Regions from separate parts of the Blautia ammoniilytica genome, predicted to be linked through region 3. Evidence: predicted binding sites of a transcription regulator. Region 3 holds the regulator's gene; each other region holds the start of a gene.
The links. The regulator HrcA, encoded in region 3, represses chaperone genes, less so after heat shock. The targets are predictions, from matches to a motif close to TGTTAGCACTCNNNNNNNNNGAGTGCTAACA.
Positions count from the first base shown of each region.

Region 1: a site for HrcA is predicted at 2,001-2,031, ahead of htpG (molecular chaperone HtpG). Genes of this name have one in related genera too.
Region 2: a site for HrcA is predicted at 1,607-1,637, ahead of OCV61_RS03820 (Hsp20/alpha crystallin family protein). Genes of this name have one in related genera too.

Region 1 is NZ_JAOQJL010000004.1:133,423-136,715, reverse strand. Features, by position in the region: gene htpG (molecular chaperone HtpG) at 1-1,927, opposite strand, end outside; gene OCV61_RS03295 (COG1470 family protein) at 2,120-3,293, opposite strand, start outside.
Region 2 is NZ_JAOQJL010000005.1:88,899-92,191, forward strand. Features, by position in the region: gene clpB (ATP-dependent chaperone ClpB) at 1-952, opposite strand, end outside; gene OCV61_RS03820 (Hsp20/alpha crystallin family protein) at 1,045-1,506, opposite strand; gene OCV61_RS03825 (ABC transporter ATP-binding protein) at 1,765-3,293, opposite strand, start outside.
Region 3 is NZ_JAOQJL010000009.1:69,810-73,102, forward strand. Features, by position in the region: gene OCV61_RS06235 (ComEC/Rec2 family competence protein) at 1-482, opposite strand, end outside; gene hrcA (heat-inducible transcriptional repressor HrcA) at 696-1,736, shown strand; gene grpE (nucleotide exchange factor GrpE) at 1,753-2,409, shown strand; gene dnaK (molecular chaperone DnaK) at 2,426-3,293, shown strand, end outside.

The DNA of each region.
Region 1 (3,293 bases), on a different contig from region 3:
GCTCTGCCACATACTGTACCAGCGGATGGTTTGCATTCAGGATTAGGGTTTCCTGACCGCCAAACATGGACGGATCCATGCCATACATATTATACATTTTCATCATATCCTGCATACGGCGGCTTTCCTCAGACAAAGTAACCATTGCTGCAACACCCGCATTTTTCAGCTTTTCAACCTTTACTTCCAATTTATCTTTCTTAAGGCTTGTACGGAAGATATCTGTCAGCTTCTTTACTGTATCTTCGTCAATGGCAGCATCTTCTTTCATTTCTTCAGAAAGGTCTGCATCAATTCTCTTAAACTGTACATGCTCATCTTTCTGCTCCAGATGAGTAATAAACGGAGCATCAATATTATGTTTCATGATCACAGCATCTTTGCCTGCTTCACGGAACATATTGATATACTGGCTCTGCTGGATCTCATCTGTCACATAGAATATGGTTGTCTTTTCCGGCTCTTTCTTATCATCAGAGGATTCTTCTTTCTTCTCTTCTGCTTCTTTTGTGTCTTCAACCTTCTCTTCTACACTCTGATCTTTTTTATTTTCTTCAATGCAGTCCTTCAATGTAAGATATTTTCCGTCAATATTCTTGAACAGAATGTAATCATGCATTTTATCTGCAAATTTATTATCCTTAATGCAGCCAAATTTAATAAATGGACTGATATCATCCCAGTATTTCTCATAGGATTCTCTGTCGGTCTTACACATACCGGTCAATTTGTCTGCAACCTTTTTGGTAATATATTCAGAAATTTTCTGTACAAATCCATCATTCTGAAGTGCTGATCTGGATACATTCAGAGGCAGATCCGGACAATCGATCACACCTTTCAGTAAAAGCAGGAACTCTGGAATCACTTCTTTAATATTATCAGCTATAAATACCTGATTATTATAAAGCTTGATGGTTCCTTCGATAGAATCATACTCTGTATTGATCTTCGGGAAATACAGGATACCTTTTAAGTTAAAGGGATAATCCATATTCAGGTGGATCCAGAACAATGGCTCCTTGTAGTCCATAAATACAGTCCTATAAAACTCTTTGTATTCTTCCTCTGTGCATTCATTTGGATGCTTCATCCACAGTGGATGGGGATTGCTTAAGGATACTGGACGTTTGTTAATCTTTACCTTATTCTTTGCAGGAGAAACTTCGACAACCTCTTTCTCTCCTTTATCATTTTCTTTCTCTTCAGTCTTAGCATCTTCATGAATATGCTCAACAACTACATCATCCTCACGAAGCTCTGACTCATCAATGGTTTCGTACTCCTGCTCCTGATTTTCCTTAGCAAGATAAATATTTACCGGCATGAAGGAACAATATTTCTGAAGTACTTCACGCATACGATATTCATTGGCAAATTCTACGCTCTCTTCATTCAGGAACAGTGTGATCTCTGTACCAACTGTTGTCTTATCCCCATCCTGCATATCATACTCTGTACCGCCATCACATGTCCAATGTACAGCCGTGGCGCCCTCTTTATAAGAAAGAGTATCAATATGAACCTCATCTGCAACCATAAATGCAGAATAAAATCCCAGTCCAAAATGACCGATAATCTGATCATCTGTAGTCTTATCCTTATACTGCTCCAGGAACTGAGTAGCGCCTGAAAAGGCTATCTGTGTAATATACTCTTCTACTTCATCTGCAGTCATACCAAGACCATTATCAATAAACTTCAGGGTCTTCTTTTCCGGATCTACAATAATATGGATCTCCGGCTTGTAATCATCCGGCAATGTATACTCGCCCATTACATCCAGTTTCTTCAGCTTCGTCACTGCATCGCAACCATTGGAAACCAGTTCCCTGACAAAAATATCATGATCAGAATATAACCATTTCTTTATAATTGGAAAAATATTGTCACTGTTAATTGATAAACTACCATGCTTTTCAGCCATGTAGATCACTCTCCTTTGATTTTTACTCTTATGCAATATATACTAATACTCTTCTTTTCAAAAGTCAAGAAAAATTTAGCACTCATGTAAGTTGAGTGCTAACAGTTGGCTTTATTTCATAAAACAGCAGGCTTTTTAGGGAATAATAAGCTTCCCTAAAAAGCCTGCTGACAACATCACTATATTATGAAATCATTTTTTCTTTTTTCTGTAAACAACTACACCAATGATGCAGATCACTGCAACCACCAGAATAATCACAAATGTCATGATCGGTGTGTTATCACCGGTACGTACTGCATTTTTCTGGTTAGCATCTGTACGGTTCGCTACCGGGGTAAGATCCTGGCCATCTGCCTGTGAAACATTGAAGTTGACCTGCTTAGCATCCTGTGCACCTGTATTTACCCAGTTACTTCCATCGTATTTCTGCTGATTGAATACAACTGTCATAGTATAGCTGCCTGCCTTAGCCATTCTGAATGTAGCTGAATAAGGAGCCTGCTCCCACTTTCTTTCTTCAAGAACCTTCCAGCTTGCCGGAATATATCTGGTATCTCCGGTTCCAGGATCGGTATTATTCATACCTGCACCATTTGCTGTGACGGTGATCTTGGTCGCTGTAGTATAAGCTGCGTTAGGATCAATCCCTGCAATAGTATTTCCGGATGGGTCTGCAACCACTGCAGAACGTCCATTCACACTTACTTTTGCAGAAACAATAGTGCTGATCTGATCAGGATTGGTCACACCACTAGGTAATGTCACTGTTCCCTTTACGGTAAATGTCTGTGCATCTGTGCTGTCTGGATCATAAGAGCTGCCATTTACATCCCATTTAACGGATGCTTTCATCTTTCCATTTGTAGTACTGATGACAACAGTCTCAGGAAGCTTCAGAGCCGTTGCGGATTTCTTCGTACCATTGGCAAGCCCTGTAATTTGAGAAGGTTTGGTGATCCCTGTCAATTTAACCTCTGCTTTTGCAACTGTAAGGATTGCCTTTACACTTGTCTGGGAATTATCGCTTGCTACTACAATATCCTGATCAAACAGTCCTTCTGCAAGACCTGTCTTAGGTCTTACAGTAAAGGTTGCACTCTCACCTGGTGCAAGTGTCACTGCAGAAAGAGCGCCCACCTCAAAATCACCGCCGATTGGCTGCTTCAGATTGATGGTTGTATTACCTTCATTCTTTACAGTAACTGTGCCAGCCTGTGGTGCTTCTGTATAACCGGCTTTCACAGTACCAAAATCAACTATGCTGGGATTTACAGATAATCCAAATACATCTGCCGGTGCCACAGTCAAAGAAAATGTATATGTGAATACAATATTTCCATCATTCAATACAGATACCTGTCCT
Region 2 (3,293 bases), on a different contig from region 3:
ATTCATCCAAAGTGGTAGCGCCGATGCAATGAAGTTCTCCTCTTGCCAGCATAGGCTTTAACATATTACTGGCATCCATGGCTCCATCTGTCTTACCTGCTCCAACGATCAGGTGCAATTCATCAATAAACAGGATGATCCTGCCTTCGCTTTTCCTTACTTCTTCAAGAACAGCTTTCAGTCTTTCCTCAAATTCGCCTCTGTACTTGGCTCCTGCTACCAAAGCACCCATATCCAGGGAAAAAATCTTCTTTTCCTTCAGACCTTCCGGTACATCCCCTGCAACGATCCTCTGTGCAAGTCCCTCTACAACTGCAGTTTTACCTACACCAGGCTCACCAATAAGAACCGGGTTGTTCTTAGTCTTACGGGACAGGATCCGTACCACATTACGGATCTCTCCATCACGGCCGATCACCGGATCCAGTTTTTGATTTCTGGCCTTTTCCACCAGATCCTCGCCATATTTGGCAAGTGTATCATAAGTAGCCTCCGGATTGTCGCTGACCACTCTTTGATTTCCTCTTACAGTAGACAAAGCCTGCAAAAACCTTTCTCGTGTAATTCCAAATTCCTTCCAGATCTTTGTCATGCTTGGACTTGGATACTTTAACAGGGATAAAAACAGATGTTCCACGGATACATATTCATCCCCCATGGACTTGGCTTCATCCTCTGCATTTACCAGTGCTTTGTTCAGATACTGTCCAAAACGCAGTTCGCCGCCGGATACTTTTACTTTCTCGTCCAGTGCTTTTTCAACTGTATTAATAAAATAATCTTTATTGATATCCATCTTCTCGATCAGCTTCAGAATCAGGCTGTCTTCCTGCTTCAGAAGGGAATACAGCAGATGCTCCTGTTCAATCTCCTGATTGCCGTAAGAATAGGCAACCTTTTCCAGATTCTGCACTGCCTCAATGGACTTCTGTGTGAATTTACTGATGTTCATATACGTTCCTCCTCTCCGAATCCTTTTATATGGAAAAACTGCCGACAGACAGCCTCCTTCTAGAAGCTGTCCATCGGCATTTCATAATACGATCATCCTTCAATGGAAATATAACGTTTCTCTTCCACTTCCGGCTTAGCCTGTTTCTTTGGAAGTGTAAGCTTTAAGATCCCATGCTTGAATTCAGCTTTGATCTGCTCATTCTCAATATCCTCACCAATATAGAAGCTTCTCTGGCAAGCACCAGTATAACGTTCTCTGTGGATATAACGCCCGCTTTCTTTCTCCTTGGAATCCTGCTCCAGAGCCTTTGAAGCACTGATTGTCAGATATCCGTTTTTCTCTTCTACTTTGATCTCATCCTTTGTAAATCCCGGAAGATCGATCTCTAATTCAAAACTGTCATTTTTCTCTTTAATATCTGTCTTCATCAGATTAGCTGCGTGATGTCCATACAGCTTTCTCTCTGCCCTGTGGTCTGCCTTATCATCATAAAATGGAAATCCAAAAACATCATCCAGTAAACTGTCTGTAAAAATACTTGGTCTTAACATAAGTCATATCTCCTTTCAATGGACTTCTTACTTTATTTATTAAAATTCTTGTTATCTTTATAATCCATTTCCTTTGTTCTGTACGTAATATAACACGCGTTGTTAGCACTGTCAATAGATGAGTGCTAATTTTTTGTGAAGATTGTGTGAACGCTACGAGCCATGCACATTTACGTGAAAATCCCTCTTTCAAGCTTGCTTGATAAAGAGGGATTTTTCATGGAAATGTATAGGGCGACAGCCCCACAGCGAGGGAATTTATTCCCGAGCTGTGCATGGCGTATGACCCTTGTGAACCCGTGCTAATTTCCAGCTCACCGCCTGCTGCCTTGCATCCACAAATCTCTTATAAATACCATCCTGCTTCATTAGCTGCTCATGTGTTCCCTGCTGCACAATTCTCCCTTTGTCAACAACCACAATCTGGTCTGCATGTCTGACTGTTTTTAATCTGTGGGCAATCATAATAATCGTTTTTTCCTTTGTAAGAGCATCTACTGCATCCATCAGCTCCTTTTCATTCTCCGGATCAACATTAGCTGTTGCCTCATCTAATATAACGATTGGTGCGTCCTTCATGATTGCTCTGGCTATCGAAATACGCTGCTTCTCACCACCGGAAAGTGTAGCTCCTCCCTCTCCGATCACTGTATCGTATCCATCAGGAAGTTTGCTTATAAAATCATGACAGCACGCTTTTTTTGCCACTTCCACCACTTCCTCATGGCTTGCGTCCTGACGTCCGAATTTAATATTATTTTCAATGGTATCTGCAAACAAATACACAGACTGAAATACAAATGAAAAATTACGCATCAGACTGTTCATGCTGTAGTCTTTTACATTCACGCCTCCAAGTGTCACTTCCCCGGAATCCACATCCCAAAATCTGGCAATCAAATTGCAAAGGGTTGATTTTCCTCCACCAGATGGTCCAACGATCGCTGTCGTCATTTTCTGTGGGATAGAAAGCGATATATCATCAATAATCTTCCGTTTATCATAAGAAAATGAAATGTTAGAAAGTCTGATATCGTAATTTTCCGGCTGGATTTCTTTACCATCGATATCCATGGTGTCCAGCTCCAGTATTGCATTTGCTTTATCTACGCATACACTTACCACATGTAAAAGGGATGAATAATTTCCTGCGCATTCCAGGCTGGAATAAAGCATAAATGCTGAAATTGTCATACCAATCGCATAGACTGCACTCATAGTTTCATTGATATAAAAATATGCACTGCATGTCACGACCACAGCACCCGTGATTTTTGTTATCACGCTTTGCAGAAAATGATAGGGAACAAACAACATCTCCATCTTTGTATTAATTTTTTCGCATGCTTCATTTGCATCATTTAATCTTTTCGCTTGTTTTCCAAGCAGATTGTATGATTTTACTTCTGATATTCCCTGCAGATACTCCATAATCTGATTTACAAGCTCTGTATCACATACTACTTTTTGCTCTGAATCTTTTTTCCCTGCATTTTGCATTGCAGAATTGACACCAAAGAAAATAAGCACTCCTGCTGCAGCGATCAGTCCGATCCTCCAGTCAAAAACAAACAGCATAAAAATGATCATCGATGTTTCCAGGATTCCCTGCATGGTCAGCATGACCACTCTCGCAGCCACATCGCCAAGTATTTCCATTGTATTGGTTGTAATGGAAGAAATTTCCCCGATACTATTGGAATTATAATATCCCATCGGCAGATAGCGCAGGTGCTCTGCAATCTTGATTCTCATAAAAGCACTTGCATTATATCCACCTTCTGTCT
Region 3 (3,293 bases):
CAGTGGATTTTGGAGGTGCCGCACATTAATTTCATAAACTGCTGAAACACAGGATATTCATCCCAGCTGTGTTTAAATTTACGGTAGCGACTGTCATTGATCTTAGGAGCGATCACTTTTCGAATCTGGATATCTCCTGGAGAAGAAAAGATTTTGATAAAAGCACCGGCATGATCCGGATGCGGGTGAGTGATGATCCACAGATCAACTTTGCTGCCCAGACTTTGGATGGTCTTACGGACAAAGGCCTCCTGATCTGTCCAGCCACCATCTACTACGATCAGTTTGCCGTTACTGCCCTTGATGGTATAGAACATGGACTGCTTTCCGGCATGGTCATCGCCGTACTGGGTAACGCGCCAAGTGACAGAAGCAGTGCCGGCTGAGCATGGAACAGCAGGAGAAAGAAATAAAGCCAGTAAAAGAGTCAGAAGCCCGATAGCCAGTCCTGTAAAATAGGTCAGATGTTTTTTATAATCCATTGTAGTGTTTTCCTTTTTTTATATTGAGTAACTATATTATAAGCCGTTTACAATCATTTCTCAATCAGGAAAAATCATCACCAAATTTTCACACAAATATTTTGTAAAAAATATTGACAAACTTTTACAACAGGTGTATCTTAAGACCATAGATGTTAGCACTCCATTATGTTGAGTGCTAACAGAAACAGATGGAGAAAGGAGCAAACATTCATGGATGACGTATTAGATGAGCGCAAAAAGAAAATACTGAAAGCAATCATCAAAACATACATGGAAACAGGTGAGCCGGTAGGTTCCAGGACAATTTCCAAATATCCAGATCTGAATGTAAGTTCAGCAACCATCCGGAATGAGATGTCAGACCTGACCGATATGGGATATATCGTACAGCCTCATACATCTGCAGGAAGGATTCCATCTGACAAAGGCTATCGTCTCTATGTAGATGAACTGACCAGGGAAAAGGAATCAGAGATCGCAGAGATCCGTGAGATGATGATAGAGAACACGGATAAGATGGATAAAGTATTAAAGAAGGTTGCCAAGGTTTTGGCAGCCAATACTAATTATGCCACTATGATCACGGTTCCACAGTACAGCGGAAGCCGATTGAAATTCATTCAGCTTTCCCGAGTCAGTGAGCACCAGCTGATCGCAGTTGTTGTTTGTGAAGGCAATGTGATCCGCAATCAGATCATTGATCTGGACGAAGAGATGGATGACCAGACTATTCTGAAATTAAACCTTCTTCTGAATACCAACCTGAACGGAGTTCCTATCCAGGATATCAATCTTGGTATGATCGCCAGACTGAAGGAGCAGGCAGGAACCCACAGCGGTGTGGTAGCTACCGTGTTAGACGCAGTGGCAGCCACCATTCAGGTGGATGAGGAAGATTTGGAAGTATATACATCAGGAACCACCAATATTTTTAAATATCCGGAGCTGGCTGACAAGTCCAGAGCAAGCGAGCTGATCTCCACTTTCGAGGATAAGAAGGAATTGGCAGATATGGTTCGTGAGAGCATGGGTGATCAGGAAAGCACAGGTGTTCAGGTGTACATCGGTGATGAGGTTCCCATTCAGACCATGAAGGATTGCAGTGTTGTGACTGCCTCTTATGAGTTGGGCAATGGGATGCATGGAACCATCGGTATCATCGGACCTAAGCGTATGGATTATGAGAATGTTGTGGACAGCTTGAAGAAGCTTAAGGTTCATCTTGATGAAGCAGTAAATAAGAAAACATAGAAAGGCGGTTGACAGCGTGTCAGATATAAAGAAAGAAACCGAAGCTACAGAAGAAACAGTTGAGATTCCGGTGACTGACGGCAGCGAAGAAGAGACAGCAGCTGAGGCTGAGGATACAGAGAAAGAATCTTCCAAAGAAGAGGAAAAAGAAGTTCCAGAGGCTGAAGCATCAGAAGAGCCAGAAACAAAAGATGCCAAACCGGAAGAAAAGACAAAGACTTCTTTCTTCGGAAAAAAGAAAAAAGATAAATTTGAACAGCAGGTGGAAGAGCTTACCGATCGTTTAAAGAGAAACATGGCTGAGTTTGATAATTTCCGTAAAAGAACGGAAAAAGAAAAGGCCAGCATGTATGTGATCGGAGCAAGAGATATTGTTGAAAAGATCCTGCCTGTTGTGGATAATTTTGAAAGAGGACTTGCACAGGCTCCAGAGGGAGATGCCTTTGCAGATGGCATGAAGATGATCTACAAACAGTTGATGACCGCTCTTGATGAGATGGGTGTTAAGGAGATCGAGGCCAAAGGCAAAGAGTTTGATCCGAACCTCCATAATGCAGTGATGCATGTAGAGGATGAAAATGCAGGTGCTAATGAAGTAGTAGAAGTATTCCAGAAGGGATATACCTATAAAGATTTTGTTGTAAGACACAGTATGGTTAAAGTTGCAAATTAATCAGGAGGGAATTATCATGAGTAAGATTATTGGTATTGATTTAGGTACTACAAACAGTTGTGTAGCAGTTATGGAAGGTGGAAAACCTACCGTTATTGCAAATACAGAAGGATCCAGAACAACACCGTCTGTTGTTGCATTTACAAAGACAGGTGAGCGTCTGGTAGGTGAGCCTGCAAAACGTCAGGCTGTAACAAATGCAGAGAAGACAATCTCCTCTATCAAGAGAGAGATGGGTACAGATTATCGTGTAAATATTGATGGCAAGAAATATTCTCCACAAGAGATTTCCGCTATGATCCTTCAGAAGCTGAAAAAAGATGCAGAAGGATACTTAGGTGAGCCTGTAACAGAGGCTGTGATCACAGTTCCAGCATATTTCAATGATGCACAGCGTCAGGCTACCAAGGATGCAGGTAAGATCGCAGGTCTTGATGTAAAACGTATTATCAACGAGCCTACAGCAGCAGCTCTTGCTTATGGTCTTGATAATGAAAAAGAGCAGAAGATCATGGTATATGACCTTGGCGGTGGTACATTTGATGTTTCTATCATTGAGATCGGCGATGGTGTTATCGAGGTTCTTTCCACAGCAGGTAATAACCGTCTTGGTGGTGATGACTTCGACCAGAGAATCACAGATTATATGCTTTCCGAGTTCAAGAAGAACGAGGGTGTTGATTTAAGCAACGATAAAATGGCACTTCAGAGACTGAAAGAAGCAGCTGAGAAAGCAAAGAAAGAGCTTTCTTCTGCAACAACAACCAATATCAACCTGCCGTTCATTACAGCTACAGCAGAAGGTCCGAAGCATTTCGACATGAACCTTACAAGAGCTAAATTCGATGAACTGACACATGATCTGGTTGAGAAGACTGCTGAGC